DNA from 4 places in the Comamonas sp. Z3 genome. Region 3 is predicted to be linked to each of the others. Evidence: predicted binding sites of a transcription regulator. Region 3 holds the regulator's gene; each other region holds the start of a gene.

Region 1 (7,592 bases), on a different contig from region 3:
GGGCCGCCACCAGCGCCGCATGCGTGCTCGGGTCCTGCTCCAGACCGCTGATCATGGGAGTGTGGATAAAGCCCGGCCCCACGGCATTGACGCGCACGCCTCTGGCGGAATATTCGAGCGCTGCCGCCTTGGTCAGACCCAGCACGCCGTGCTTGGCGGCCGTATAGGCCGCAGAGTTGGCAAAGCCCACGGCACCGAGGATGGACGCCATATTGATGATGGAGCCGCCGCCGCCCTGCAGCATGGCGGCGATCTGGTATTTGCAGGCATAGAACACGCCCGAGAGATTGACGCGCAGCACCTGCTCCCAGGCATCCAGCGGATAGTCGACGGTGGGCGCGCTGACGCCGCCGATGCCGGCGTTGTTGCAGGCCGCATCCAGGCGGCCGAAGTGGCGCATGGTCAAGGCCACCAGTGCTTCATGATCCGCCGGGCTGCCGGCGTCGGCGCGCAGATACAGTGCCTCGGCACCCAGCTCGCGCACCAGGGCGGCCGTCTCCTGGCCCTGCTCCTCGTTGAGGTCCGCCAGTACCACGCGCGCGCCCTCCCTGGCCCATGTCAGCGCCACACAGCGGCCTATGCCGGATGCAGCCCCCGTCACCAATGCAACCTTGTCCTTGAGCATCGAAACCTCCCGTTCTTGAATCGGCAGACCATTGTGCCGAGCTCGACCGCGGCAGTCATGACCTGCATCAAGCCGGATCCGCTCTCTCAAACAACGAAGGGCTGACATCATTAGTCGCTACCATCTGCACTAAACCGTCACTGTCAGATCGATTCGCGCATGCCTGCCTTTACCTTTGAAGCCCTGGATGCCCAGGGCCAGACCCGCAAGGGCACCCTGGAAGCCGACAACGCCCGTGCCGCGCGCAGCCAGCTGCGCAGCCAGGCCTTGGTGCCGCTGCAGGTCGAGCCCGTCGCCGCAGGCCGGGGCCGGACAGGCGCATCCGGCTGGCTCACGCGCCCGGTCTTCAACTCCACCAGCCTGGCGGTCTGGACCCGCCAGCTCTCGGGCCTGGTCAGCTCCGGCCTGCCCATAGAGCGCGCACTGGCCGCGCTGGCCGAGGAAGCCGAGGACGAACGCCAGCATCAGCTGGTCGCGGCGCTGAGGGCCGAGGTCAATGCCGGCTCCAGCTTTGCCAAGGCGCTGGAGCAGCATCCACGCGAGTTTTCCGACATCTTCTGCGCCGTGATCGGTGCCGGGGAATCCAGCGGCAGCCTGGGCCCGGTGCTGGAGAACCTGGCCGACGACCTGGAGGCGCGTCAGGCGCTGCAGTCCAAGCTCATCGGCGCCTCGCTGTATCCTGCCATCGTGACGCTGGTGGCCATCGTCATCGTGATCTTCCTGGTCAGCTATGTGGTGCCGCAGGTGGCTGGCGTGTTTGCCGGCACCAAGCGTGCACTGCCGTTTCTCACCGTGGTCATGCTCGGCATCAGCGACTTTGTGCGCAGCTATGGCTGGTTCATGCTGGCCGTGCTGCTGCTGGCTGCCGTGGGTTTTCGGCTGGCGCTCAGGAACGAGGCGTTTCGCGAGCGCTTCGATGCCCAGTGGCTGCATCTGCCGCTCATAGGCCGGCTCTCGCGCAGCTATAACGCGGCGCGCTTTGCCGGCACCCTGGCCATGCTGGCCGGAGCGGGCGTGCCCATTCTCAAGGCCTTGCAGGCCGCCGCCGAGACGCTCAACAACCGCGCCCTGCGCGCCGATGCCATGGATGCGCTGGTGCTGGTGCGCGAAGGCGCGCCACTGGCCTCGGCCCTGGCGCAGAAGAAGCGCTTTCCGGGTCTGGTCGCCATGTTCGCCAGACTGGGCGAACAGACGGGCCAGCTGCCGCTGATGCTGCAGCGCGCCGCAACCCAGCTGTCCACCGAGGTTCAGCGCCGTGCCATGCACCTGGCCACGATCCTCGAGCCCCTGCTCATCGTCGTCATGGGGCTGGTGGTCATGCTCATCGTGCTGGCCGTGCTCATGCCCATCATCCAGCTCAACCAGTTCGTCAAATAGACCTGACAGGCATGTGCCGGTGCGGAAGCACCCACTCCAGATTGGCGCAATTCTTGCTTTCTTTTAGTGCATTGCGGGTTTTTCCCGCAATTTCGCACCAATAAATAGCAAATTTCAGCTGGAGCGTTTTCATGCAAGCACTAAAACAGGGCGCGGATGCCCTGTTCATTTTGATGGGCGCCGTCATGGTCCTGGCCATGCACGCCGGTTTCGCCTTTCTGGAGCTGGGCACCGTGCGCCGCAAGAACCAGGTCAATGCCCTGGTCAAGATCCTGGTCGACTTCTCGGTCTCCACCGTGGTTTATTTCGCGCTCGGCTATGGCGTGGCCTACGGCACGCACTTTTTCGTGGGCGCCGAGCAGCTGGCGGCACTCAACGGCTATGGCCTGGTCAAGTTCTTCTTTCTGCTGACCTTCGCCGCCGCCATTCCCGCCATCATCTCGGGCGGCATTGCCGAACGCGCCAAGTTCTGGCCCCAGCTGATCGCCACGGCCATGATCGTGGGCCTGATCTACCCCTTCTTCGAGGGCATTGCCTGGAACCAGCATTTCGGCGTGCAGGCCTGGATCAAGGCACTGACCGGCGCCGAGTTCCACGACTTTGCCGGCAGCGTGGTCGTTCACGCCGTGGGGGGCTGGATCGCCCTGGGAGCCGTGCTGCTGCTGGGCCCGCGCAGCAATCGCTACCGCCAGGGCGGAGCGATTGCCGCCACACCGCCCTCCAGCATTCCCTTCCTGGCGCTGGGCGCCTGGATTCTGATCGTGGGCTGGTTCGGCTTCAATGTGATGAGTGCCCAGAGTCTGGACAAGATCTCCGGTCTGGTCGCTGTGAACTCGCTGATGGCCATGGTGGGTGGCACGCTGGCCGCCCTGGCGGTGGGCAAAAACGACCCGGGTTTTGTGCACAACGGCCCGCTGGCCGGCCTGGTTGCCGTCTGCGCGGGCTCGGATCTGATGCACCCTCTGGGGGCACTGGTCGTGGGGGCTGCCGCCGGAGCCATCTTTGTCTTCATGTTCACGCTGACGCAGAACAAATGGAAGATCGACGACGTGCTGGGCGTGTGGCCGTTGCACGGTCTGTGCGGTGCCTGGGGCGGCATTGCGGCCGGCATCTTCGGCACACAGGCACTGGGCGGGCTTGGCGGCGTGCATCCGGTCGCCCAGCTCATAGGCACACTGATGGGCGTGGCCTGGGCCGCGCTGGGCGGCCTGCTGGTCTACGGCCTGCTCAAGAAGACCATGGGCCTGCGCCTGAGCCAGGAGCAGGAATTCGACGGCGCCGATCTGTCCATCCACCACATCAGTGCCACGCCAGAGCGCGAAGCCAACTGGTGAGGGAGCTGCGGCCTGCGTATCATCGAAGCCTGTCCGCAATTCCGCTCAAAACCGTACCGCCATGGCCATGACCCTGAACGACAAGCTCGTCGTCGCCATCTCCTCGCGAGCCCTGTTCGATTTCGAGGAGGAAAACCGCCTCTTCGAGGACAGCGACCCGGCGAGCTATCTGCGCCTGCAGCGCGAGCGGCTGGACGTGCCTGCCGCACCGGGCGTTGCCTTCTCGCTGGTCAAGAAACTGCTGGCCTTCAACGCCGAGGGGCAGCAGCATGTGGAGGTAGTGCTGCTCTCGCGCAACGATCCCGTCAGCGGCATGCGCGTCTTCCGCTCGGCCAAGGCCCACGGCCTGCACTCCATACAGCGCGGCGTGTTCACCCAGGGGCGTGACCCTTTCGGCTATCTGCGCCCTCTGGGAGCTCAGCTGTTCCTGTCGGCGAATGCCGATGACGTGACCCAGGCACTGCAGCTGGGCTACCCGGCCGCCCATGTGTTCACCGACTCCATGCGCGCCAGCAGCAGCCATCCGCGCGAAGTGCGCATCGCTTTCGACGGCGATGCCGTGCTGTTTTCCGACGAGGCCGAGCGCATCTTCCAGGCCCAGGGCCTGGAGGCATTCCAGCAGCATGAACTGGAAAAAGCCGCCCAGCCGCTGCCCGAAGGCCCGTTCAAGCCGCTGCTGGCCGCCCTGCACCGGCTGCAGCAGGCCGATGTGGCCGGCATGCGCGTGCGCACGGCCCTGGTCACGGCGCGCAGCGCCCCGGCCCATGAGCGTGCGCTCAATACGCTGATGGACTGGAAGATCGATGTCGATGAAGCCATGTTCCTCGGCGGACTGGCCAAGGGCGGTTTTCTGCGCGAGTTCGAGCCCGACTTCTTCTTCGACGACCAGACCGGCCATGTGCGCAATGCAGCCGGACATGTTCCCTCGGGCCATGTGCGCAGCGGCATTGCCCATGACAAGGCGGCGCTGCCTACGTAAAGCTTGGCAAAGTCCGGCAAGCGAATGCAAAACTTTGAAAGTGCGGCGGGCCGGAGGTTGAGAATGCCGTCATGGCCCTCATCTGTACCGCTATGTCAAAAGCCAAGAACCACCCCATCGTCGCCCGCAGCAGCTCGGTCATGAAGACCGCCATGGGCGTGCTGCTGACCAGCGCCGTGCTGCTGCTGCCCACGGTGCGCGCCGAGGAAACCGCCGGCGACAAGATCGGAGAAAGACAGGGAACCCAGCTCTCCAAGGGCGAGATCAAGGCCCAGCAGCAATTCAAGATGCTGGACTTCAATCAGGATGGCAAGCTCAGCCGCAAGGAAGTGGCCATCATCCCGAAGCTGGCCGCCGCCTTTGACGAAACCGACACCAACAAGGACGGCTTCGTCACCTATGAGGAAGTGCGCGCCTTTGCCGTCAAATACCGTGCAGCGCGTGAAAAGGCCAAGGCCGCCGAAGCCGTGGCTGCTGCACCGGCCAAGGACGATGCTCACAAATCAGAAGCTGACAACGCAGACTCTGAAAGCAAATAGGGTATAAAAATAGCTGAAGCGCTTGAATATCAAGCGCAATCAGCTCTCAAAATCAAAGCAACCGCCTTACTTGGCGTTGCCGCTGCGCTTGACCCGGGGCTCGGAATAAGTCAGCGGCTCATTGCGCGCCTGCTGCTTGCTCTGCAGCAGATCCTCCGACTTGCTGGTTTCCTGTGCCTGTTCAACCGCCTGGGCGCTGGCGCGCCACATGGACTGGATGAACTCGATCAGCTGCTTGGAGATGGGCTCCTTGGGCGGCTCCTCCACCTCTTCTTTTTGCTTGATCTCCTCGGCCAGGGTCCAGTCGCGGTTCTCGGTATCGGGAGCCGATGGCTTCTCGGGTTCACGCACCGTGCGGCCCTCGCCGATCTTGTCCACAGACTCTGTGGCATTCACGGCGTTCACGGGGCGCACCGGCGCGGCGCCCGAAGCCCCTGTGGAGTACAAATCCGCACCCTGGGTACGCCAGGGCGTCTGTGTCCGGTCTAGAGGTGGAATTTGCATGGCTTGGCCCTCGGCAGTAAAAAGGTGCAGGCGGAAAAACAGCTATCTCGCCCTGTTATCGGCCACGCTTGAGAAAACTGTAGGATTATTTTCAATCCTATTTTGATAGCTATTAGTCTATATATATCAAGCACCGCTGCGCAATTTGATACAAAAAAGGGCTTCGCGATGAGGCGAGGCCCTTGAAATAGTTGCGCTGCGCGGCTTACAGAAAGCGCTCCAGCAGCTTGCGCGAATGCCGGTCCAGCTTGCCGCTGTCGGGAATCCGATATTGCACGCCATCCTGGCCCGTGATCTGCAGTCTGGTGCGGCCGGCCAGCTTGCGGATGTCTTCTTCGGCCTTGAGCACCATCTGCGTCAGACCGCGATCCGTCTGCAGCTCCCAGGTGCTGGGGGTGGAAAAGCTGGAGACCTTGAGGATGCGCTCGATGGTCGGCACGAACTCCCGCACGGCCAGGTCCTGCTCGATCAGCTGACGATGCTCGGGCTGCAGGTCGGCCATGCGGGCCACCCACAGCGCTTCCTTGCCATCGGCTGCGATCAGCGACAGCCCTTCGGCAGGCGCGGCAATCGGAAACGCACGCACGGGAACCACTGCTTCGTAGACCAGGCCGTTGCCCAGGGTCAGCACCAGACGGCCATGGGCGTTGCGCACCAGCTGCATGCCGTTCAGATTGGATTGGGGAGCTTCGATCATTGGGGTTCCTTGGTCTGCAACTTCAGGCCGGCCGCTTGCGCATCCTCTTCGGCACGGCGCGCCTGCGCGTCGTACAGACGGAAGTAATGACCCTTGAGGTCCATGAGCTCGTCGTGCGGGCCCACTTCGACGATTTCGCCACGATCCATGACCACCAGACGGTCGGCCTTGCGCAAGGTGGACAGACGGTGGGCAATGGCGATCGTGGTGCGACCCTGCACCAGATTGTCCAGTGCCTTCTGGATTTCCTTTTCGGTCTCGGTATCCACGGCCGAGGTGGCTTCGTCGAGGATCAGGATGCGCGGATCGATCAGCAGCGCACGCGCGATGGAAATACGCTGGCGCTCGCCACCCGACAGGCCCTGGCCGCGCTCGCCGACCAGGGAGTCATAGCCGTGGGGCAGGCGCAGGATGAACTCGTGGGCATGGGCGGCACGCGCCGCGGCCACGATTTCCTCGCGCGTGGCGTCGGGCTTGCCATAGGCAATGTTCTCGGCAATCGTGCCGAAGAACAGGAAGGGCTCCTGCAGCACCAGGCCGATATTGCTGCGGTAGTCGGACACGGACATGCGACGCACGTCCACGCCGTCGAGCTGGATGGAGCCCTCGGAGACGTCGTAGAAGCGGCAGATCAGATTCACCAGGGTGCTCTTGCCCGAGCCGCTGTGACCGACCAGGCCGATCATCTCGCCAGGCTTGATCTGCAGGTTCAGATGCTTGATGACGGCGCGGCTGCCGTAGCGAAAGCCCACATCCTCCATGGTGATTGCACCCTTGGCCTTGCCGGGCAGCTTCACGGGGTTGCTGGGCTCGGGCACATTGCTGACATGGTCGAGGATGTCGAAGATGCGCTTGGCACCGGCTGCCGCCTTCTGCGTGACCGAGACGATGCGGCTCATCGAATCCAGGCGGGTATAGAAACGGCCGATATAGGCGATAAAGGCCGTCAGCACACCGACGGTGATGGAGCCGCCGGCCACCAGATAGATGCCGAAGCCCCAGACCACCAGAATGCCGACCTCGGTCAGCAGCGTCACCGTGGGGGTGAACAGCGACCAGGTCTTGTTGACCTTGTCGTTGGCCTGGAGATTGATCAGGTTGGCGTCGGCAAAGCGGTCGGCTTCACGCTTTTCCTGGGCGAAGGCCTTGACCACACGGATGCCGGGGATGGTGTCGGCCAGCACATTGGTCACCTCGGACCAGACGCGGTCTATCTTCTCGAAGCCGGTGCGCAGGCGGTCGCGCACGGTATGGATCATCCAGGCGATGAAGGGCAGCGGCACCAGTGTGACCAGCGCCAGCCAGGGGTTGATGGAGAACAGGATGGCCGAGGTCATCACGATCATCATCACATCGGTCGCAAAATCGAGTGCATTTAACGACAGAAAGAGATTGATACGATCGGTTTCAGCGCCGATGCGCGCCATCAGATCCCCTGTGCGCTTGCTGCCGTAGTAGTCCACCGACAGGTTCAGCAAGTGGTTGTAGGTGGTGGTGCGCAGATTGGAGCCTATGCGCTCGGACACCTTGGCCAGCA
Region 2 (7,592 bases), on a different contig from region 3:
ATGCGCGATCCCCAGTAGCCGCAGGGGCAGGGGTTCATGGCTGCCACCAGCTGGAAACGGGCCGGAAATTCCGCCCTCTGCGCGGCCCGTGCGATGGTGATGCGCCCGGTCTCCAGCGGCTCGCGCAGGGCCTCCAGGGCGCTGCGCGCGAACTCGGGCAGCTCGTCCAGGAAAAGCGCCCCGCAATGGGCATAGGAGATCTCGCCGGGCCGGGGCGGAGAGCCGCCGCCGACCAGCGCAATGGAGCTGGCCGTGTGATGAGGCGCGGCAAACGGTCGCTGGCGCCACTGCTGCGGCGTGAAACGACCGCTGAGGCTGGCAATGGCTGCGGCTTCGAGCGCTTCCTCATCGGTCATGCCCGGCAGCAAGCTGGCAAAGCGCTGGGCCAGCATGGATTTCCCCGAACCCGGAGGGCCGATCATGAGCACACCATGTGCGCCGGCAGCTGCAATTTCAAGCGCGCGCTTGGCCTGCATCTGGCCACGCACCTCGCGCAGATCCAGCGACTGCAAAGAGGCTTCAGCAGGTATGGAGTGCACCCGCTGCCAGCCCTCGACGCCGTCGCCCTGCTCCGCCAGGGTGGCGTCATGCGCGATGAACTGCCTGACCACATCCAGCAGATGCGCAGCGCTGAAGACTTCGATGGCCGGCACGAAAGCGGCCTCCTGCGCACTGTCCGGCGGCAGCACCAGCCGCACGCGGCGCTGCTGACGCTGCAAGGCCAGCGCCGTTGCCAGGGCCCCGCGCACCGGGCGCAGCGCACCGGTCAGGGACAGCTCACCCGCAAACTCATAGTCGGCAAGCCGCTGGGCATCGATCTGCCCGCTGGCCGCCAGAATGCCCAGCGCTATCGGCAGGTCAAAGCGGCCGGAGTCCTTGGGCAGGTCTGCCGGAGCCAGGTTGACCGTGATGCGCTGGTTGTTCGGGAACTGCAGCCCCGCATTGACGATGGCCGCGCGCACACGCTCGCGTGCCTCCTTGACCTCCACATCCGCCAGGCCCACCAGGGTGAACGAAGGCAGGCCGTTGGCCAGATGGACCTCCACAGTGACGCCTGGTGCCTGCAAGCCCAGCAAGGCACGACTTTGAACCAGAGCCAGACCCATCACGCCCCCTCCCCTTCAAGCCGGACTGTAGGGACTAGCGTATGCGCCAGCGGCTCAAACAGGCAATAGGGGTGTGCACAGGCCGTCAGCCGGCGGCGTCATCACGGGCAGGCTGCCTGCCGGCGGCCCCGCCACGACGGCGCTCTGCCTTGGGAAAGCTGCCCTGCTCCTGCATGCGGGACGCCCTATTGCGCACGCGCTCGAACACCTGCGACAACACCTGAAGCTCGGCATCGCTGACGTCACCGAGCAGCTCCTGGTTGATCGCCTGAATCTGCGGAAACAGCTGCACATGCAGCGCCAGCCCGGCGGCCGTCAGCTGCACCATGGCCTGGCGCCCGTCGCCGGCCATGCCCTGCTTGTGCAGCAGCCCCTTGGCAATCAGCGCGGAGATGGTGCGCGAGGTGCGCGTGCGATCGAGCTGTGCCAGCTCCGCGAGCCGGGACGGCTGCATGGCACCCTTGGTGGCCAGCAGGCCGATCATGCGCCACTCGCGCCGGGTAATGCCGAAGCCGCCCTCGCAAAGGCGCACCACCATGGTCCCGGTCGAGCTCATCAGGCGGGCCAGATGGTAGAGGAACAGATCGTCCAGCTCGGACGGCTGCCGCCAGGGGTGGCACTGCACCTTGGTCATGGATGTTTGTGGGTTTTCTCTAGGAATGATGGATTAGATCCATTATCGAGTCACTGCTTACAGTGGCTCCAAAGAAAACGACAGGAGACACCATGCCTTGCACCCGTATCGCCCGCCGCACTCTGGCCGGGCTGGCGGCCGCCGCGCTGCTCACGGCAGCCCATGCGGCCGACACCTGGCCCGCCAAGCCCATACGCATCATCGTTCCCACACCGCCCGCCGGCCCGTCCGACATCGCCGTGCGCCCGCTCGCGGCGGCCGTGCAGAAGGCCCTGGGCCAGGCCGTGATCGTGGAGAACCGGGCCGGGGCCAACGGCAATATCGGGGCGGCCGAGGTCGCCCGCGCCCCGGCCGACGGCTACACCTGGCTGTGGGCCATGGACCCGGTGCTCACCGTCAACAAGCATATCTACAAGAACATCGGCTACTCCAGCGATGCCATCGTGGTGCTCAATGCCGCCGCCAGGTTCTCGCAGACCCTGATCTGCAACCCCGGCCTCGGCTTCAAGTCCGTCAAGGACATGCTGGACGCCGCCAAGGCGCGCGAGCTGACCTATGCCACGGGCGGCGCGGGCTCGCCCGGCCATCTGGTCATGGAGTCCCTGCTGTCCAGCACCGGCGTGAAGATGGTGCATGTGCCCTACAAGGGGCCGGCACCGGCCATGCAGGATCTGATGGGCGGCCAGGTGGATTGCGGCTTCCTGGCCGCCCCCACGGTGCTGCCCCAGATCCAGAGCGGTCGCGTCACCGCCCTGACCACCACGGGGCGCACGCGCTCGCCCCTGCTGCCGGCATTGCCCACGATTGCCGAGTCCGGCTACCCCGACTTCGACGGCACCTACTGGCTGCTGCTCGCCGCCCCCAAGGGCATTCCTGCCGAGATCCAGAAGCGCTTTCTCGCCGCCATGGATGCCGCCATCCGCTCGCCACAGCAGCAGGAGCGGGTCAAGGCCGTGGATATCGAGATGGTGGGCAGCAGCCCCGAGCAGGCCCAGGCCAGGGTGCGCGAGATCTCCGACAAATGGGAAGCGCTGGCCCGCAAGATCAATCTGAAACCCGATTGAGGCCGCAGGCCCGGACACCGCCCGTCCGAGCTGTTCAGGCCGGTGCCGGCACGCACTTACACTGCCCACTTTCCCATCAGCAATGGCGTGAGACCGCGGCGCGGACCACAGACCAGGAGAGACATGACGATGCAAAGAAGAATCTTCGGCAAGCTCGCGGCGGGGCTCGGCCTGAGCGCAGGATTGCTGGGCAGCGGCGCGCTGCAGGCCCAGGAGACCCATGCCCTGTTTCCCAACAAGACACCGCTGCGCATGGTGGTCGGCTATCCGCCCGGCGGCGCCACCGACCGCGTGGCACGCATCGTGGCCGACCGCCTGCAGGCCCGGCTGGGCAGCCCGGTGATCGTGGAAAACAAGCCCGGCGCGGGCGGCCGTCTGTCGGCCCAGTACGTGAAGAACGCGCCCGCCTCCCAGCCCGCCGTGCTGCTGGCCAATCCCGCTGTGATGGTGGTCGCGCCGCTGGTGTTCCCGGACTCGGGCTACGACCCGGAAAAGGACTTCCGCCCCATCAGCGAGGTGAACCGCTACGAATTCGGCCTGGCCGTCGCCAGCGCCGTGCCCGTGAAGGAGCTGCCGCACCTGCTGGCCTGGCTCAAGGCCAATCCGCAGCAGGCCAATTTCGGCGTGCCGGCCACGGGCAGCCTGCCGCACTTTTTCGCGCTGATGCTGGGCGAGACCGCCAAGGTGCCGGTCGAGGTCGTGGGCTACAAGGGCTCGGGCCCGCTGCTCACCGATCTGATGGGCGGGCAGATCCCCATCGCCGTGGACACTTTCGACACCCAGATTGCCCAGCACGAAGCGGGCAAGCTGCGCGTGCTGGCCACCTCGGGCGAGCGCCGCAGCGCCATGGCGCCCGGCATTCCCACGCTCAAGGAGCTGGGCGTGAACCTGGTCGGCACGGGCTGGAACACCTTGTTCGCCCCGCAGAGCATGGCGCCGGCCACGGTGCAGCGCCTTTCGCTGCTGGTGCAGGAAGTGATGAAGGAAGCCGACACGCAGCACAAGTTCGCCGCCTCCAACCTGGTGCCCGTGGTCAGCAGCGCGCAGGACACGGAAAAAATGCTCAAGGCCTACCGCGCGCAATGGGCGCCGGTGGTGCAGCGCTCGGGCTTCAAGCCCTGATATTTGAGGAGCATCTATCGCTTGCTACCAAACATTTTCAGCATCAAATCTATTCAGAATCCTTTATTAACAAGCGATAGAAGCTCCTGTTTTTGAATGTTCCCCGCTCTCCCATGACCGACTCCCGCCCCAATCTGATCTTCATCCTGGCCGATGACCTCGGCTATGCCGACCTGGGCTGCACCGGTGCGCGCGATGCACACAACAACGCCACCGACGTCTCGCCGCGCCTGGACGCCATGGCCGCCCAGGGCCTGCGCTTCACGCGCGGCTATTCCAACTCCTCGGTGTGCTCGCCCACGCGCTTTGCGCTGGCCACGGGCCGCTGGCAGTACCGACTGCGCGGTGCGGCCGAGGAACCCATCGCCAGTGTGCATGGCGACAAGGTGCTGGGTCTGCCGCCCGATCACCCCACGGTGGCCTCGCTGCTGCGCGATGCCGGCTATGCCACGGCCCTGGTCGGAAAATGGCATCTGGGCTACCCGCCGCATTTCGGCCCGCGCCTGTCGGGCTACGAGGAGTTCTACGGCTTTCATGCCGGCGGCGCCGACTACTTCGCCCACTGCGATCCGCGCGGGCGCCCCGACTTCTGGCACAACGAGGAGCCGCACACCGAAGACGGCTACCTGACCGATCTGCTGAGCCGCCGCGCCGTGGACTTCGTCAAGCGCCAGACGGCCGAGCAGCCCTTCTACCTCTCGCTGCACTACAGCGCGCCGCACTGGCCCTGGCTGACGCGCGAGGACCGCGCCGAGTCCGAACGCCTGCAAGGCATGGGCAAGCATATCGACGGCGGCTCCATCGACACCTATCAGCGCATGATCCATCACATGGACGAAGGCATCGGCTGGCTGCTGGATGCGCTGGAGGAAAAAGGAATGAGCGAGAACACGCTCATCGTCTTCACCAGCGACAACGGCGGCGAGCGCTTCTCCAATACCTGGCCTTTCGTGGGCCAGAAGATGGACCTGCTCGAAGGCGGCATCCGCGTGCCTTTGCTGGCCCGCTGGCCGGCGCGCATGACGGCCGGAGCCGTCTGCGACACGCCCAGCCTGACCATGGACTGGTCGGCCACCTTCCTGGCTGCAGCGGGCGTAGCCGCACATGCCGACTATCCGCTGGACGGCATCAGCCTGCTGCCCCTGATGCAGGATCAACGCTGGATGCCCGAGCGCGACCTGGCCTGGCGCATGAAGCACCGCGAGCAAAAGGCCTTGATACGCGGCGACTGGAAATATCTGCAGATCGAGGGCATCGAGTATCTGTTCCACATCGGCAACGACCCGCGCGAGCGCGCCAATCTGCGTGATCGCGAACCCCGGAAGCTGGCCGAACTGCGCAGCGCCTGGGAGCATTGGAATCAGGACTTGCCGCCGATTCCCGAGGAAGCCAGGGTCTCGCTGGTATTCACCAAGGCAGACCTGCCGCAGGCCAGCTTCTGAGCGGCGCGCGACCTGCAAGCCCATCGCCCTGGCGATGGGCTTTTTTGCGTCTGCGCTCGAACAAAGAGCATGCACTCACTTGCAAATCACCTGTTTGGTGCAAAAAGCCGCGCAAAAGCCGGGCCATGGCGGTGCATCGCAAAAACGCACCATCTTGGTGCAATCCATCCAGCCCGCCAGCCAGGTGGCGAAAGTTGCGCTCAGTGATTGTGAAAATTCGTAGCTTTTTGTACTCGGCAGCTATGGCCCGCTGCCTGTTTGAGGCCGATGACTGCGCACCGCGCCGCAGCGGCCGCAGAGACTGGCACGGTCTGTGCTTTGAGAGTTCATCCGAGATTTTTGCCACGAAATTTTCAAACCGGAGGAACCCTGAATGCCTAGTCCCGCTGCAAGCCGTTTCAAGACTTTCGCCAAGACCGCCGCCCTGGCCTGCGCCGTTGTCGCCCCCATGTGGGCCCATGCCCAGCTCTCCGCCAACGTTGCCCTGACCACCAACTACAAGTTCCGCGGTCAGGACCAGGACGCCAGCCGCACCAAGGCCATCAAGCCTGCGCTGCAAGGTGGTTTCGACTACACGTTCGGCGACAGCGGCTTCTACGTCGGCAACTGGAACTCCTCCGTGGACTGGCTGCCCGGCAACTCGCTGGAAACCGACTTCTACGGCGGCTACAAGTTCAAGGCCGCCGATGTGGACTGGGACGTGGGCATGCTGACTTATGTCTACTCGGGCAATGCCAACGGCAACACCACCGAGATCTACGGCTCCGGCACCTATGGCCCATTCACGGCCAAGTACTCGCACACGGTGTCCAAGGACTACTTCGGCTGGGCTGGCGCCAAGGCCGGCTCGGGTCTCAAGGGTCGCAACACCGGTTATCTGCAGTTCTCCTACAGCCAGGAAGTGATGCCCAAGGTGACACTGAAAGCATCAGTTGGTTACACCCATTTCTCCAGCGACATCAAGGACCTGGGCGTTCCCAACTATGTGGACTACAGCGTCGGTGGTGCCTATGACCTGGGCGACGGCTTCTCTGCTGCAGCAGCGGTGACCGGCGCCAACAAGAAGGCCTACTTCGGCGATGTGAACAAGGCGCGTCTGATTCTGACGCTCTCCAAGACTTTCTAATTTTTCAGGAGCCCGTCATGAAAATGGTGATCGCCATCATCAAACCCTTCAAGCTCGACGAAGTGCGTGAAGCTCTTTCCCAAATCGGTGTCCAAGGCATCACCGTGACCGAAGTCAAGGGCTTTGGCCGTCAGAAAGGTCACACCGAGCTGTACCGCGGTGCCGAGTACGTGGTGGACTTTCTGCCCAAGCTGAAGATCGAGGCCGCGATTGCCGACGATCTGGTGGACGCCGCCATCGACGCCATCGAGGGCGCGGCCCGCACCGGCAAGATCGGCGACGGCAAGATCTTTGTGCAGGCGCTGGAGCAGTCGATCCGTATCCGTACAGGAGAAACCGGCGACGCGGCCCTGTAAAGGCCCAGTCTCTCTGGAACCGTTTTGAGAAAGATTGCCATGACCAAGAAATTACTGAGCGCAGGCCTGGGACTGGGCCTGCTGGCTGCAAGCGCTGCTGGCTTTGCCCAGGAAGCCGCCACCGCTGCCGCCGCCGCAGCACCTGTGGCCGAAGCCGCAGCCGAGGCTGTTCCCACCCTGAGCGCCGGCGATACCGCCTGGATGCTGACCTCGACCATGCTGGTGATCCTGATGGTCATCCCCGGCCTGGCGCTGTTCTACGGCGGTCTGGTACGCAGCAAGAACATGTTGTCCGTGCTGGCACAGGTCTTCGTGATCTTTTCGCTGATCACCGTGCTGTGGGCCATCTATGGCTACTCGCTGGCCTTTGGCGGCGAGGGCAAGTTCTTCGCGGGCTTCGACAAGCTGTTCCTCATGGGCATCACGCCTGACACGCTGTCGTCCATGCTCAAGACCATCCCCGAATACGTGTTCGTGGCCTTCCAGTCCACCTTCGCGGCCATCACCGTGGCGCTGATCGTGGGGGCGTTTGCCGAGCGCATCAAGTTCGCGGCCGTGATCGTGTTCTCCGTGCTGTGGTTCACCTTCAGCTACATCCCCATGGCCCACATGGTGTGGGGCGGCGGTCTGCTGGGTGCCGATGGCGCGCTGGACTTCGCGGGCGGCACCGTGGTGCACATCAACGCAGCCGTGGCTGGCCTGGTGGGTGCCTACATGCTGGGCAAGCGCATCGGCTTCGGCA
Region 3 (7,592 bases):
CATGATCGTGGGCTTGGTACGCAGCGATGGCGGCGAGATCTTCATCGACGGCCAGCCGGTGGGCGGCATGCCGATTCACCAGCGCTCGCGCCTGGGCCTGTCCTATCTGCCCCAGGAAGCCTCCATCTTTCGCAAGCTCAGCGTGGAAGACAATGTGCGCGCCGTGCTGGAGCTGCAAAAGGACGAGCAGGGCAAGGCGCTGACGCAGGGCGAGATCGAAAAGCGCCTCACGGGCCTGCTGCAGGAGCTGCGCGTCGAGCATCTGCGCCAGTCGCCGGCGCTGGCGCTGTCCGGCGGTGAACGCCGGCGCGTGGAAATCGCACGTGCCCTGGCCACGCAGCCGCGCTTCATCCTGCTTGACGAGCCGTTTGCCGGTATCGACCCGATTGCGGTGATCGAGATCCAGCGCATCATCGGCTTCCTCAAGGAGCGCGGCATCGGCGTGCTGATTACCGACCACAATGTGCGCGAGACGCTGGGCATCTGCGACCACGCTTTCATCATCAGCGACGGCCATGTGCTGGCCGAAGGCACGCCCGAGGAGATCGTGGAGAACGCCGATGTGCGCCGCGTCTATCTGGGCGAACATTTCAGAATGTGATGACCCCCACGCTCCCTCACTTTGTATGGTCGCTGCCCCCAGAAGGGGCCCTGGCCGTCTGCGCCGGGGTTTGCCCTGGGGCAGCCCGGCGGCAAACCCATAGCACTGCGCGCGTTTGCAATGATTGTCTGGGAGCCGCGCCTCGATGAAGCCAGGTCTCTCGCTACGCGTTTCGCAGCATTTATCACTGACGCCGCAGCTGCAGCAATCCATTCAGCTGCTGCAGCTCTCCACTCTGGAGCTGGCGCAGGAAGTCGAGCAGATGCTGGTCGACAACCCTTTTCTGGAGCGTGCGGGCGATGAGGCCGAAACTGCGGGAGATGCTCCTTTAGATGTAGCTAGTAGCGCCAGTGAATACAGTACTTCAGATAGTATTCATGCTGAAAAAGAAGCATCGCAAGCGCAATTAGCTACTGAAACAGTAGCGGAAGCACCGAGCCCCGAAACCCCGGAAACCCTGAACTGGGAGGCCGACGGCATGGACGGCCAGGACGGCGAATGGGGCGGCGAATCCAGCAGCGAGTGGGATACGCCCTCGGCCAGCAGCTCCACGCGCAACCGCGATGGCGATGACGAAACCGATGCCATCGATCTGGCGCGCGAGCACCAGAGCCTGACCGACTTTCTCCATCGTCAGGCGCTGAGCCTGCATCTGGGCGCGGCAGACACGGCGGCGCTGCGCTTTCTCATCGAGTCGCTCAGCGACGACGGCTATCTCGAGGATTCCCTGCAGGAGCTGGCGCAGAGCCTGGCCGGCGACGATCTGGAAGAGCGCGAGGAGCTGGAGCAGCACTTTGCCATTGCGCTGAAGCTGCTGCAAAGCCTGGAGCCGGTGGGCGTGGGCGCGCGCGATCTGGCCGAGTGCCTGCAGCTGCAGCTGCGCGACCTGATCCGCACGGCCGAGGACGAGGGCACGACCGAGGCGCATATGAACCGGCTGCTGCTGGCGCAGGCCATCTGCGCGCAGCCCATGGACTTGCTGGCGCGGCGCGATCTGCGCAAGCTCACCAGCCTGTGCGGCGCGCGCGAGGAACAGCTGCGCGAGGCCATGGCCCTGATCGCCAGGCTGGAGCCGCGTCCGGGGCGCCGCTTTGTCGACGTGGAGCGCCATATCGTGGTGCCCGATGTCATCGTGCGCCCGGTGCGGGCCGGCTCGGGCAGGGCAGACTTTTCCGTGCAGCTCAACCCCGAGGTCATGCCGCGTCTGCGCGTGCACGACATCTATGCCGGAGTGCTGCGTCGCCACAAGAACAGCGACGGTCATGCGGCGCTGCAGCAGCAGCTGCAGGAGGCGCGCTGGTTCATCAAGAACATCCAGCAGCGCTTCGACACCATCTTGCGTGTTTCCGAAGCCATCGTGGAGCGGCAGAAGAACTTCTTTGTGCATGGCGAGCTGGCCATGCGCCCGCTCGTACTGCGCGATATCGCCGACACGCTGGGCCTGCACGAGTCCACCATCAGCCGCGTGACCACGGCCAAGTACATGGCCACGCCCCAAGGTACTTTCGAGCTCAAGTATTTCTTCGGTTCGGGCCTGGGCACGGAAACCGGCGGCAGTGCCTCCAGCACGGCCGTACGTGCGCTGATCAAACAGTTTGTCGATGCCGAAGATGCCAGAAAGCCGCTGTCGGACGCCAAGCTGGCCGACATGCTCAGGGAGCAGGGCATTGAGTGTGCGCGCCGCACTGTCGCCAAATACCGCGAGCAGCTCAAGATACCGACGACCACGCTGCGCAAGGCGCTCTAAGACTTAGTGCGGCAGCAGCAGGCGGTTGTTGCGTGCCGGGTTGCGCCGGAGCGTAAGAGGCGCAGCATTCGGATCAGGGCTGACACTGCGCTTGCGGGCTGTGGCAGCAAAAGGCTGAGCGGGGCACAAGCCCGTGCTGATATGGTTCATGGCGGCAGCCAGCATGCCTTCCTGCGGGTCACCCAGTGCATGGTCTAAATCATCGGGCACGCTGCAACCGGGCACATAGCGCTGTGTTGGACCATTGCCCGGTGTAAAACCGTCGGCGTAGTCGCCAAAGCCTTTGGCGTTGATACCGGCAAACTCGATAGGGAAGTAACTGATGCCGCAGTTGTCCTTGGCCGTAAAACCATAAGGCTTGCCGCAGGTCGTGCCTCCAATCAGGATGACTTCCACATCCACACCGCGCAGGCCATTGATCAGTGCCTCACTGGCCGAGCACGTGCCCGATTGCGCTAGGACATACACCCGCTTCAGGTTGAGTGTGGGCAAGGGCTGAATATTGCTGCATTCGTTGTTGATGGGAAAGCAGGAGCTGCCATAAAACGGCGTCACCTGCGTTTCTGCGCTGCGGCGTGCGTTGTATTGCAGCGTCTCGAAAGTCTTGCCAGCCGTTTGCGTGCTGCCCGCAATCATGGTTGCCAGCTCTGCAGCGATGAACAGAAAACCACCGCCGTTGTAGCGCAGATCCAGCACTAAATCGCTCACGTTCTGGTTGCGCAGATTGGAAATGGCGGTGACCAGCTGACCTTCGGCGGGCAGCACATGGTCATTGAAGACGATGTAGCCAGCACGCGCACCGCTGTTTAGCGTGAGCACTCGCGATTGCGGCACCGGGGTGTTGGTGATATTGGTGCTGGTCAGACTTTGCACGGGCAGTTGTGCGCCGCCGCGCTGCAGGATGAAGTTGTGCGTGACGCCCAATATCTCAGGGAACAATCCGGCATTGAGCACATCCACCCCATCGGCATCGGGCGCATCGGCGGAGACGTCATCGATCGAGACCAGGGTGTCGCCACGCTTAAAACCCGCCACATCGGCTGGGCTGCCGGGCTCGATATAGGCGATGCGCAGGCCCCGTGGCGGTGTGGGGCTGGCCATTCGCCACTCGATGCCGTGACTGGGCGCAGTGGCGTTTTCGGAGACCGATTGCCATAGCTGCGTGGGATACATAAAGCTGAACTGGTCGCGCCGGGCACCGGATTCGGTAATGGCAGGCGTCAGCAGTGCATCAAAGTAATTGCTCAGGTCGGTGTAGTAGTAGCCGCTGCTGAAGCTGGCTGCGCCAGGGTCTACAGCTGGGACCTCTTCGCGCCACAGATAGGCTTCATCAAAGTAGGTGCGCAGCCAGCGCTTTTCCGTGTCCAGCGTAGCGTTGCGTAGCAGGGTATCGGCCAGGATGTTGTCGGGAGAGCATTGCTGGGCAAAGCTGCTGGATGTCTCGGCCGGGTTTGGGGGCGGGCCAGTGTTGTCTGGGTTGCTGCTGCCTGGGCTATCGGTAACAGGACTGTCATTCACGCCCCCGCCGCAACCTGCAAGCAGGCTCAGGCACACTACGCCACACAGGGCAACGCCACAGATTGAACTCGACATCGAAAGCTCCCTCGGCTGGATGTGGAATGCCAATCCCATCCGATATTTTAGAAACGGTGCCGCGAATTATTACCACCAAATGCCGAAAGTCACTATGCGCAGGTCAAGCCAAAAGGCGTGTCGTGATTTGTCTGCCGCTGTATCTGATTTCCGTGACCGGAGGTGGTTTATGGCTTGGATAGTCCTATCTATCCTCTCGAAGGATTGCGTTGGGCAACAAAAAAGCCGCTGTGCAATGCATCAGCGGCTTTTTTGATGGGGCGGCCTAGTTTGGTATCAGCCACCAGATAAACCAGACCAGCACGCCGATCATCAGTCCGAACTTGAGGATCTTGTAGAAGGTCGGATTCCAGTCGCGGAAGGCGCGGCGGTACTTGCCCGCATAGAACGAGATCTTGAACAGCTTGCTGATCATGCCGCGCGGATCGCCTTCGTTGTTGGGCGAGCTGGCGGCGGCCACCACGTTCTTGCCCAGCCAGTGATTGAGCCATTGCGCAAAGCCATTGGTCATGGGGCGTTCCACATCGCAGAACAGCACGATGCGGTTGCCTTCCGAGCGGTTCTCGGCCCAGTGCATATAGGTCTCGTCGAAGATCACGCCTTCGCCTTCGCGCCAGCTATAGGGCTTGCCGTCGACCTCGATCATGCAGCGGTCGTCATTGGGGGCCAGCACGGCCAGGTGATAGCGCAGCGAGCCCGCATAGGGGTCGCGGTGCAGATTGAGCTTGGCGCCGGGCGGCAGCTCGGCAAACATGGCGGCCTTGACGCTGGGAATCGATTTCACCAGGGCCGTGGTCTTGGGGCACAGCTCCATGGCCGAAGGGTGGGCATCGCCGTACCACTTGAGGTAGAAGCGCTTCCAGCCGGTCTTGAAGAAGGAGTTGAAGCCTGCGTCATCGTTGTTGGCGGCGGCCTTGATCTGCATGTTCTTTTGCAGATTGACGGCTTCCTCGCGGATTTCACGCCAGTTGGCCTGCAGCGGTGCCAGTTCGGGGAAGGTGCTGGTGGGCAGATAGGGCGTGCGCGGCACCTTGCTGAACATCAGCATGAAGACATTGAACGGCGCCGTGAACGTGGAGTGGTCAAACAATTGCTTGACCACCTTGTGGCGCACCTTGCCGCGCAGATGCATATACAGCCCGCAGCCAAAGAAGAGCAGCACCAGTGCCAGAACGATAATTTTTGCCATAAGGATCAATTTTACCGGGGGCACCCCGGCTGCCACCATGGGGGCAGGTCAAACAGAACCAGGGTAGGGGAATATCAAAAGCCATAGCTGCCGGCACTTGGCTGTCAGGCGCGGCAGCAGGTCCGAATCGATATTCAGGGCAGGGCCAGCACGGCGCAGTTGCACAGATCCGCGCTCTCGAAGGCCGTTTTGTCGCCGGCTTTGAGCCCGGGAACGGGGAACAGGCGCACCGTCAGCGGCTTGTTGAGGCGAAAAGCCATGGTGCCCGTATCGCGCATGACGGCGGCGATCTGCTCGGCGCTGCTGTCGCCCGGCACGGGCACGGTATCGAGGCCGATGCCGCAGACGCTGCTGTAGGTCAGCAGGGCGCGGATATCGAACTCCTCGTCGAGGCTGGCCTGGGCCAGTCCCTGGTCCTCGGTCACGGCCAGCATCAGGCCGCTGAAGCCGATCTGCGTCACGCCGCTGACCGATTTGAAGACGCGGGTCAGCAGGGCCGAGGCTTCCACCGTGCCGCTGGCACCGAAATATGGCACGCCCAACAGTTGGTAGACATCGGCCATGGAGGCGCAGGACTTGGACGGCGCGGCCGAGGTGTCCATGCCCGCGATGTGCCAGCCCTCGGCCAGCGTCACGCCGTCGGCGCAGCGCTGTATGGCGCCGGCGTGCTCGTTCAGGGTCTGGCTCAGGCGCTCGAAGGCGAGCCTGAACCACGCGGCGTGATCGAGTTGCAGGCGCTGCTGCTGCAGCGCCTTCAATTCAGCCACCATAAGGTCTGGCGTTTCCAGACCCAGCACCAGGGCGCCGTGGTGCTGGCCGCGGTGGTAGCTGGCCGGGAAATAGGGGATGCCGGGTGCGCAGTTGAAGTTGACCGTGAAGTTGAAGTTGCCTTCGCCGCGTGGCGTGGTGCGCGCGATTTGCTGGATGGCCTGCACGCTGTGGGCCAGCAAGCCGGTTTGCAGGAAGCCATGTTCATCCAGATCGATGTTCACACAGGCGTTGCACAGGTCGCCATAGGCGGCAATCAGCTGCGGCAGCAGGGCCACTTCCTGAGCATTGCGCGCTTCGCCCACGGCAAAGCGGATGCGGCGTTTGCCGGTGTTGATGGTCTTGAGCGTTTCGGCAATGTGCTGCAGGCCGGCGAGGGCGCTGTCGATGCGGCAGACGTCCAGGTATTCGCCGAACGGGTTGCTCACAATGCGGATGGACTGTACCTGGTAGCCCAGCGCCTCGATGGCATCGGCCACGGCATCGCATTGCTGCTTGGCCTGGGTCAGGCCGGCCTGCCACTGTGCCTTATCGGCGCTCAGGTTGACGAAGGCGGTGACGGTGCGCACGCGCACCAGCGGGTTGAAGCTGATATTCATAGCAGTATCCGTAGGCAGGAGAATGGCTGGCGGCCATTTTGCATCTGAAATCTGAATATGCCGATCACAGCAGGCGTGTGCCCAGTGGCACCTCCTTGTCGGGCACGCACAGGGCCACGGCTCCCGTGGCATCGTGAAAACCGGTCACAAGACATTCGCTCATCAAGGGCCCAATCTGCTTCTTCGGAAAGTTGACCACGGCCACCACCAGCCGCCCTATCAGCTCCTCGGGCTGGTAATGCTCGGTGATCTGCGCGCTGGACTTGCGCTGGCCCAGCTCGGGCCCCAGGTCCACCAGCAGCTTGTAGGCGGGTTTGCGGGCCTCGGCAAAGACCTCGGCCTGCAGCACGCGGCCCACGCGCAGTTCCACCTTCATAAAGTCGTTCCAGCTGATTTCTTCCATGTCGTCATTGCTCCTCGGTCTGGCATCATGCCTGGGGCCCTGGATGCATCTGTAGAGCAACGCTTGTCGTGCGCGGGCACCGGAAAAGGCCTAGCGCGTATGCTTATGCCCTGTAAAGCGCACAACAGGCTCCCGTGAGCGTCCGGCGCCTGCGCCGTTGCTGGCGCGCACTGATTTCTATGAACCAACTGCATTTGTTTCTGCCCTGCGCCGCCGGCGTCGAGGGCTTTCTGGCCGACGAGGTCCACGCCATCACCGGCGCCAGCGGGCAGGATCTGCTCGTGGGCCGGGGCGGCGTCATGCTGCGCGGCATGTGGCGCGATGCCATGCTGCTCAATCTGCACAGCCGCCTGGCTCAGCGCGTGCTGATCGAGCTGTCCCACACCATGTACCGCAGCGAGAACGATCTGTACCGCGCCGCCAGCGAGGTGGCCTGGGAGATCTGGTTCACGCCCAAGGAAACCTTCAAGATCGAAGTCACTGCCCAGCACAGCCCGCTGACCAGCCTGAACTTCGCGGCGCTCAAGGTCAAGGACGCGATCGCCGACCGTTTTCGCGCCAAGCGCAACGGCGTGCGCCCCAGCGTGGAGACCCATCACCCCGATGTGCGCGTGCATCTGCACCTGACGACCGACGGCGCGACCATCTATATCGACACCTCGGGCGAGGCACTGTTCAAGCGCGGCTGGCGC
Region 4 (7,592 bases), on a different contig from region 3:
CCTCGCGCTGGGCACGCAAGCTGTCGGTGATCGACACGCTAGAGAAGAAGGTGGTCAATCAGGTCAATGTGGGCAAGTCGCCCCACGGGGTCTGGACGCTGTCCCACGCTGCGCGTTGAAGCGCCTGTCCCGGCCGCACCGGAGTGGCCGGGATGCCCGGTGTTCGTGTTGACCACCTCAAGGAGGGTGGATGCAAAGACGTTGTTTCATGCTCGGCTCGCTGGCCGGCGGCCTGTCTGCCGTTCCTGCCTTCGCTTCCGAAGTTTCAAAAAAGATAGCTTCAGGTACATGCTCCAAGGCGGTTTACCTGACTTTTGACACTGGGCACATGGGCATAGCCCAGTGGGTCGCCCAGGTGCTGCAGAAGCACAAGGTTCCCGTCACCTTCTTTGCGGCCAATGAGGCCACGAAAGAGGGGGGCAGCAGTCTGGGCGACTTCTGGGCACCCTGGTGGAAGGCGCGTGCCGACGAAGGTCACCAGCTCGCGTCCCATACCTTTGACCATATGTACTGGCTGGCCGATATTCGCGACAAGGCCAGCGGGCAGGTCACGCATTTCAGGGTCAGGCCCTCGGCCGGTCCCAGGGCTGGTCAGACCTATGTGGTGTCTGCCGAAGAGTACCGGCAGGAGATTGCGCGCTCCGCCCAGCGGCTGGCCCAGATCACGGGCCGCAAGACCTTGCCGCTCTATCGTGCGCCGGGTGGCAAGACATCGCCGGCGTTGATTGCTGCGGCCCGGCAGGGCGGTTTTCAGCATGTGGGCTGGGCGCCGGCGGGCTTTCTGGGCGACGAGCTGCCCAGCGACAAATATCCGAATGAACGCTTGCTGGCCCAGGCACTCAAAAACATAGGCAGCGGCGATATCTTGCTGGCGCACCTGGGGATCTGGTCGCGTCAGGATCCATGGGCTCCGGCGGTGCTGGAGCCCTTGATTCTGGGCTTGCTGGACAGGGGTTTTTGCTTCCGTACGCTGGCCGAGCACCCGGCGTATCAGGGCTGGATCGCGCAGCAGCGCCGAGTGCTGCAAGAGGAGTGAGTCGTGGATTGGTTGGTACAGATGTTTGGAGAGGCGCAGCAACGCTTGTTTGAAGGCGTGGTGCAGCCTTTTCTGTTTCATTTCGGCATGGCGAATCTGCTGGAGGATGGCTATACCGCCACAGGCTGGCTGCTGGTGGGCTTGCTGCAGATTGCCGTCATGGTCGCGGTGATCGTGCCGCTGCAGCGCTGGAGGCCGGCCGAGCCCGTGGTCGACCGCCAGGCGATCCGTGTGGACATCCTCTATACGCTGATTCATCGGCTGGGACTTTTCCGGCTGGCCCTGTTCTTCACGGTTGACCCGCTGTGGGATTCCCTTTTGGGTACGCTTCATGTCTGGGGCTTGCCGGGCTTTCACCTTGACGACATCTGGCCGGGCGTGACGGACAACGCCTGGGTCAGCCTGCTGATGTATCTGGTCGTCTTCGATCTGGTCGAGTACTGGATTCATCGCGGCCAGCACGGCTTTACCTGGTGGTGGAAGCTGCATGCCGTGCACCACTCGCAACGTCAGATGACAGTGTGGAGCGACAACCGCAATCACCTGCTCGACGATGTGATCCATGACGCCATCATCGTGCTGGTGGCGCAGCTGATCGGCGTGGCTCCCGGGCAGTTCGTGGCCATCGTGGCCCTGACCCAGCTCAGCGAGAGCTTTCAGCACGCCAATGTGCGCATCTGGTTTGGCCAGCTGGGCGAGCGCCTGTGGATCAGCCCGCGCTTTCATCGCCGCCATCACGCCATCGGTATCGGTCACGAGCCCATGGCGCCGGTGCGCAACCAAAAGGTCCACGGCAACAACTTTGGCGTGCTCCTGCCCTGGTGGGACATGTTGTTCGGTACGGCCAATTTCGATCTGCGCTATGACCCTACGGGCATTCGCGATCAGGTGCAGGCCAATGCGAAAGGGCAGCTGCGCGACTATGGCCGCGGCTTCTGGGCGCAACAGTGGCTGGCTGTCCTACGACTGATGGGTCGCGCATAAGCCAATCCTTGAGTATGCTTGCCAGCATGAGCTTGCTACTCGACTCTTTTTGGCGTGCCTTGGCGTATTGCCTGCATAAGCGGGTCATTGTCTGGTCACTCTTGCCGCTGCTGGCCATGGCCTTGATGGCCTGGCTTCTGGGCTACTTCTTCTGGGCCGATGCGGTCCTCAAGGTGCAAAGCCTGCTGGATGGGGTGGGCTGGCTGCACTCCCTGTGGCTGTGGCTGCAGGAGCGTGGCGTGGGCTATGCCTCGGAGGTGGTGGCCTCCATGTTTGTGGTGCTGGGGGCCACGCCGGTTCTCGTGGTGCTTGTTTTGCTGCTGGTGGGCCTGTTCATGGCGCCCGTGCTGACGCAACTGGTGGCCGAGAAGCGCTTTGCCGGGCTGGAGAAAAAGCATGGCGGCTCCACCGTCGCCAGCCTGCTCTGGTCGGGCGGCTCCACGCTGATTGCGCTGCTGGCCCTTTTCGTCACCCTGCCGCTATGGGTGTTTCCGCCGCTAATGCTGGTGGTCGCACCCTTGATCTGGGGTTGGCTCACTTACCGGGTCATGGCGTTTGATGCCTTGTCCGAGCATGCCAGCAAGGATGAGCGCCGGGCCCTGTTTGCCCGCCACCGCATGTCGCTCATTCTCATGGGGGTGATCTGCGGCTATCTGGGCGCAGCGCCCGGTGTGGTCTGGATTTCCGGGCTGCTGTTTCTGGCTGCTTTCTGGATTCTGGTGCCCATTGCCATCTGGATCTATGCGCTGGTGTTTGCCTTCTCTGCGCTGTGGTTCGCTCACTTCTGTCTGGCGGCGCTGGAACAGATGAGGGCGCAAACCATGCCGAGTACTGCCGATCCCCAGGTACCGTTCGCACCTGGTGCAGATGATGCCGCTTCGGTTGCTCGCTGAGAGCGCTTGCCGCCGGGCCAATCGTGCCTCGTGCACCAAAAACAACCCAGTTCATAAAATGCACCACATTGGTGCGTTCATTTTCACCAAGATGGTGCATCTGAGAAATGCGTGCCGGCAGTGAGACAATGCGCGTCGGTTTGGTGCAGTTTGCCGATGCGGCGCTGCTAAATGCTTATGTCTTGTGGCGAGTAGCTTGCTGCAAGAGCTCGATTTCAGTGCACGGATGCTGGGATGAGGTGCTGAAGCAGAGTTGGCACGCAAACTGCTAGATACTATTCATTCTTTATTTGATCAGCCAAGTTGGCAGGAGAGATCTAATGGCGAAGACCGTTGCAGACGTGATGCAGATGGTGCAGGATAACGAGGTCAAATTCGTGGACCTGCGCTTTACCGATACCCGCGGCAAGGAACAGCACGTGACCGTGCCCGTGTCGCACTTCGACGAGGACAAGTTCGCCTCGGGCCATGCTTTCGACGGTTCTTCCGTTGCCGGCTGGAAAGGTATCGAAGCCTCGGACATGCAGCTGGTTCCCGATCCAAACACTGCCAACATCGATCCCTTCTTCGAAGAGACCACCCTGATTCTGCAGTGCGACGTGATCGAACCCGGTGACGGCAAGGCCTACGACCGCGATCCCCGCTCCATCGCCAAGCGCGCAGAAGCCTATCTGAAGGCTTCCGGCCTGGGCGATACCGCCTACTTCGGTCCCGAACCCGAATTCTTCATCTTCGACGGCGTGCGCTGGGGCACCGAGCCTCACAACCCCTTCTTCGAAATCGAGGAATACGAGGCTCCCTGGAACACCGGCACCAAGTTCGAGAGCGGCAACCGCGGTCACCGTCCTCGCGTCAAGGGTGGCTACTTCCCCGTGCCTCCCGTTGACAGCACCCAGGACATGCGCGCAGAGATGTCGCTGCTGCTGGAAGCCGTCGGCATCCCCGTCGAAGTGTTCCACCACGAAGTGGCCGGTGCGGGTCAGAACGAAATCGGCACACGCTTCTCGACCCTGGTCGAGCGTGCCGACTGGACGCAGCTGCAGAAGTACATCATCTGGAACGTGGCCAACACCTACGGCAAGACGGCAACCTTCATGCCCAAGCCCTATGCTGGCGATAACGGCTCCGGCATGCACGTGCACCAGTCCGTGTGGAAGGATGGCAAGAACCTGTTCGCCGGCGACGGCTATGCAGGTCTGTCCGACTTCGCCCTGTACTACATCGGCGGCATCATCAAGCACGCTCGTGCCCTGAACGCCATCACCAACCCCGGCACCAACAGCTACAAGCGTCTGGTTCCCGGCTTCGAAGCGCCCGTGAAGCTGGCTTACTCGGCCAAGAACCGCTCCGCTTCCATCCGTATTCCTTACGTCAGCAACCCCAAGGCACGTCGCGTGGAAGCCCGCTTCCCCGATCCTCTGATGAACCCCTACCTGGGTTTCGCAGCCCTGCTGATGGCCGGTCTGGACGGCGTGGAAAACAAGATCCATCCCGGCGAAGCCGCGACCAAGGATCTCTACCATCTGCCTCCCGAGGAAGACAAGCTGGTGCCTACCGTCTGCCACAGCCTGGATCAGGCTCTGGAAGCCCTGGACGCCGACCGTGCGTTCCTGACCAAGGGCGGTGTGTTCTCCGACAGCATGCTGGATGCCTACATCGAGCTGAAGATGACCGAAGTGACTCGCTATCGCCAGTCGGTGCACCCTGTCGAATATGATATGTACTTCTCGCTGTAAAGCAGAGGTTCTCAAAGGCGGCGCAAGCCGCCTTTTTTATTGCACGGGCGCTGCGCCGGACATGGCAGCAAAGGAACCAAACGGGTTGGTGGCGGTCAAGTAGTCAATAAAAGCTGCAGGCTTGGAGCGATACTCAGGGTATTGCGGACTTGCGGCCGCCGTCTGCCTGAGAGGACCGAATGAAGAAGTTTTATGTGTTGTCGTTGCTGTGTCTTGCATCCGGGCTGGTTTCTGCCCAGGATGTGATCTACCGCTGCGGCAATGAGTACACCAACAATGTTTCGCAGGCCAAGGCCAAGGGGTGCAAGCCGGTCGATGGCAGTGGCGTGACGGTGATTCACGGCACCCGTCCCTCGGGCGGCAATGCTGCTGCGGCGCCGGCCAATCCCAAGCCGGCAGGCAGCTCTGCATCGAGCCAGGCGGCCCCTGCCCGCGCCGACAGTGCCGCGCAGAAGGCGCGCGACTCCGATGCCCGCGCGATTTTGCAAGGCGAGCTGAACAAGGCCCAGGCCAGACTGGCCGAGCTCAAGGCGGAGTACAACGATGGCAATCCCGTGCGTACTGCGCTGGAGCTGCGCAATCCTCAGGGCTACCCGGAGCGGGTGGCCAAGCTCAAGGCCGATATCACCCGCCAGGAAAGTGATATCGCAGGCATCAAGCGAGAGCTGGACCGGCTGCCTGCGGTCAACTAATCCGCCCCCTGGGGCTGGTCATTTTTGGTCAATCGCATGAGTTCCACTGCAGCCCCGATTCCCGATATCTCCACGCCTGATCCGGATCAGGCCAACGGTCATGGCTACCAGTCGCTCGACTGGCTTTGCACCTTGATTGCCGTGCTTGACGAGTACGGCATGGTGCGCTTCGTCAATGCGGCGCTGGAAAATGCCCTGGGCCAGTCGCGCCGCATCATGGTCGGCAGTGACTTCGCCACCTGCTTTGCCGAGCCAGCCCTGCTGGACAAGGCGCTCAGCGGAGCCCGTTCCAACGACTTTGCGGCGCTGCGCTTCGAGGCCAGCCTGCTGCGCCTGGGTCAGGAGCCCCTGCCGATTCACGCTGCCGTCTCGCTGGCCGAGAAGGCCGGCCACGTCATGGTGGAGATGTGGCCGCTGGAACAGCAGGCCCGCCAGGATCGCGAGGAGCGCATCCGCGAACAGGCCCAGGCAAACAAGGAGCTGATTCGCAATCTGGCCCACGAGATCAAGAATCCGCTGGGCGGCATTCGCGGGGCAGCCCAGCTGCTGCAGATGGATCTGGTCATGCCCGAGCTGCTGGAGTACACCACGGTCATCATTCACGAGGCCGATCGCCTGCAGGCACTGGTGGACAGACTGCTGGCCCCGCATCGCCACCCCCACGAGGTCGGCGACGTCAACATCCACGAGGTCTGCGAGCGCGTGCGTTCACTGGTGCTGGTCGAACATCCCCAGGGACTGAGGATCACGCGTGACTATGACATCTCCATACCGGAATTCAGAGGCGACAGCGCGCAGCTGATCCAGGCCCTGCTCAATATCGTTCAGAACGCGGCCCAGGCGCTGGGGCGGCGCATTGCAGAAGGCGATGCCGAGATCATCCTGAGGACGCGTGTGGCCAGACAGGTCACTTTGGGGCGTGAGCGCTACAGATTGGCACTGGAATTGCATGTAATCGACAACGGGTCAGGCGTGCCGGATGCCATCAAGGAGCGAATTTTCTATCCTTTGGTCTCGGGCCGAGATGGTGGATCCGGCCTGGGGCTGACGCTGGCTCAGACCTTTGTGCAGCGTCACCATGGCTTGATCGAATGCGAGAGCCAGCCGGGGAGGACGGATTTCCGGATCCTGATTCCGCTGCCATAAAGCCTGACATTATCAATATGCAGAAGAAGGGAAGGATGTTGCACGAATGAAGCCAATCTGGATTGTGGACGACGACCCTTCCATCCGCTTTGTGCTTGAAAAAGCACTGGGGCGCGAAGGCTGGCCCATTCGCAGCTTTACCCAGCCGCGCGATGTGCTCAAGGCCCTGGCTGATGTGGACAACAGCGATCCCGAGCGTCAGGCTCCTCAGGTGCTGGTCAGCGATATCCGCATGCCCGGCGGCTCGGGCCTTGAGCTGCTGGAGCAGGTCAGGGCGCAGCAGCCCGGCCTGCCGATGATCATCATGACCGCCTATTCCGATCTGGACAGTGCGGTCTCGGCCTTCCAGCGCGGAGCCTTCGAGTATCTGCCCAAGCCCTTCGACGTCCCCAAGGCGGTGGAGTTGATCCGGCGTGCCGTGGAGGAGAGCCAGCGCGAGGAGGTGGCCGATATCCAGGCGCCGGTGCAGGCGGAAATGCTGGGCCAGGCCCCGGCCATGCAGGACGTGTTCCGTGCCATCGGCAGACTCAGCCAGAGTCATGTCACGGTGCTGATCACCGGAGAGTCCGGTGCCGGCAAGGAGCTGGTGGCCCGGGCGCTGCACAAGCATTCTCCCGTTGCCGGCGGACCGTTCGTGGCCATCAATACCGCGGCCATTCCGAAAGACCTGCTGGAGTCCGAACTGTTCGGTCACGAGCGCGGTGCCTTTACCGGCGCGCAGACCCAGCGCCGGGGGCGTTTCGAGCAGGCCGAGGGCGGCACGCTGTTTCTCGATGAGATCGGCGACATGCCGTTCGAGCTGCAGACGCGTCTGCTGCGCGTGCTCTCCGACGGCCACTTCTACAGGGTGGGCGGACACCAGGCCGTCAAGGCCCATGTCCGCGTGATTGCCGCGACCCACCAGGACCTGGAGCTGCGTGTCAAGGATGGCGCTTTCCGCGAGGACTTGTTCCACCGTCTGAATGTGATCCGTCTGCGCCTGCCCGCGCTGCGCGAGCGCAAGGAGGACGTGCCCATGCTGACCCAGCATTTTCTGCAGCAGAGCGCACGCCAGCTGGGGGTGGAGCCCAAGCGGATGAGCACGGCCGCCATGAGCCGCCTGCAG

Evidence for each region. Region 3 encodes sigma-54, which starts transcription at its own class of promoters, with help from an activator protein. Its sites were predicted from a motif close to TGGCANGNAANCTGCTTT; they were not measured.
Region 1: a site for sigma-54 is predicted at 2,045-2,062, ahead of FSY59_RS05465 (ammonium transporter). Genes of this name have one in related genera too.
Region 2: a site for sigma-54 is predicted at 5,671-5,688, ahead of FSY59_RS10675 (TorF family putative porin). Genes of this name have one in related genera too.
Region 4: a site for sigma-54 is predicted at 3,168-3,185, ahead of glnA (type I glutamate--ammonia ligase). Genes of this name have one in related genera too.

What each region holds. Positions count from the first base shown of each region.
Region 1 covers NZ_VOQU01000002.1:175,926-183,517, reverse strand. Annotated here, with positions in the region: gene FSY59_RS05475 (SDR family NAD(P)-dependent oxidoreductase) at 1-625, opposite strand, end outside; gene gspF (type II secretion system inner membrane protein GspF) at 785-2,002, shown strand; gene FSY59_RS05465 (ammonium transporter) at 2,134-3,336, shown strand; gene FSY59_RS05460 (5'-nucleotidase) at 3,398-4,315, shown strand; gene FSY59_RS05455 (EF-hand domain-containing protein) at 4,387-4,854, shown strand; gene FSY59_RS05450 (hypothetical protein) at 4,921-5,358, opposite strand; gene FSY59_RS05445 (DUF1854 domain-containing protein) at 5,564-6,055, opposite strand; gene FSY59_RS05440 (ABC transporter ATP-binding protein) at 6,052-7,592, opposite strand, start outside.
Region 2 covers NZ_VOQU01000003.1:479,344-486,935, reverse strand. Annotated here, with positions in the region: gene FSY59_RS10700 (YifB family Mg chelatase-like AAA ATPase) at 1-1,106, opposite strand, end outside; gene FSY59_RS10695 (MarR family winged helix-turn-helix transcriptional regulator) at 1,192-1,740, opposite strand; gene FSY59_RS10690 (tripartite tricarboxylate transporter substrate binding protein) at 1,833-2,804, shown strand; gene FSY59_RS10685 (Bug family tripartite tricarboxylate transporter substrate binding protein) at 2,934-3,926, shown strand; gene FSY59_RS10680 (sulfatase) at 4,040-5,368, shown strand; gene FSY59_RS10675 (TorF family putative porin) at 5,742-6,494, shown strand; gene glnK (P-II family nitrogen regulator) at 6,512-6,850, shown strand; gene FSY59_RS10665 (ammonium transporter) at 6,890-7,592, shown strand, end outside.
Region 3 covers NZ_VOQU01000004.1:676,359-683,950, reverse strand. Annotated here, with positions in the region: gene lptB (LPS export ABC transporter ATP-binding protein) at 1-601, shown strand, start outside; gene FSY59_RS15295 (RNA polymerase factor sigma-54) at 747-2,348, shown strand; gene FSY59_RS15290 (S41 family peptidase) at 2,352-3,866, opposite strand; gene FSY59_RS15285 (aspartyl/asparaginyl beta-hydroxylase domain-containing protein) at 4,207-5,130, opposite strand; gene FSY59_RS15280 (DUF711 family protein) at 5,265-6,497, opposite strand; gene FSY59_RS15275 (tRNA-binding protein) at 6,562-6,900, opposite strand; gene FSY59_RS15270 (class I SAM-dependent RNA methyltransferase) at 7,080-7,592, shown strand, end outside.
Region 4 covers NZ_VOQU01000008.1:199,953-207,544, forward strand. Annotated here, with positions in the region: gene FSY59_RS22645 (YncE family protein) at 1-119, shown strand, start outside; gene FSY59_RS22650 (polysaccharide deacetylase family protein) at 191-1,036, shown strand; gene FSY59_RS22655 (sterol desaturase family protein) at 1,040-2,020, shown strand; gene FSY59_RS22660 (EI24 domain-containing protein) at 2,035-2,913, shown strand; gene glnA (type I glutamate--ammonia ligase) at 3,234-4,649, shown strand; gene FSY59_RS22670 (hypothetical protein) at 4,829-5,341, shown strand; gene glnL (nitrogen regulation protein NR(II)) at 5,378-6,487, shown strand; gene ntrC (nitrogen regulation protein NR(I)) at 6,534-7,592, shown strand, end outside.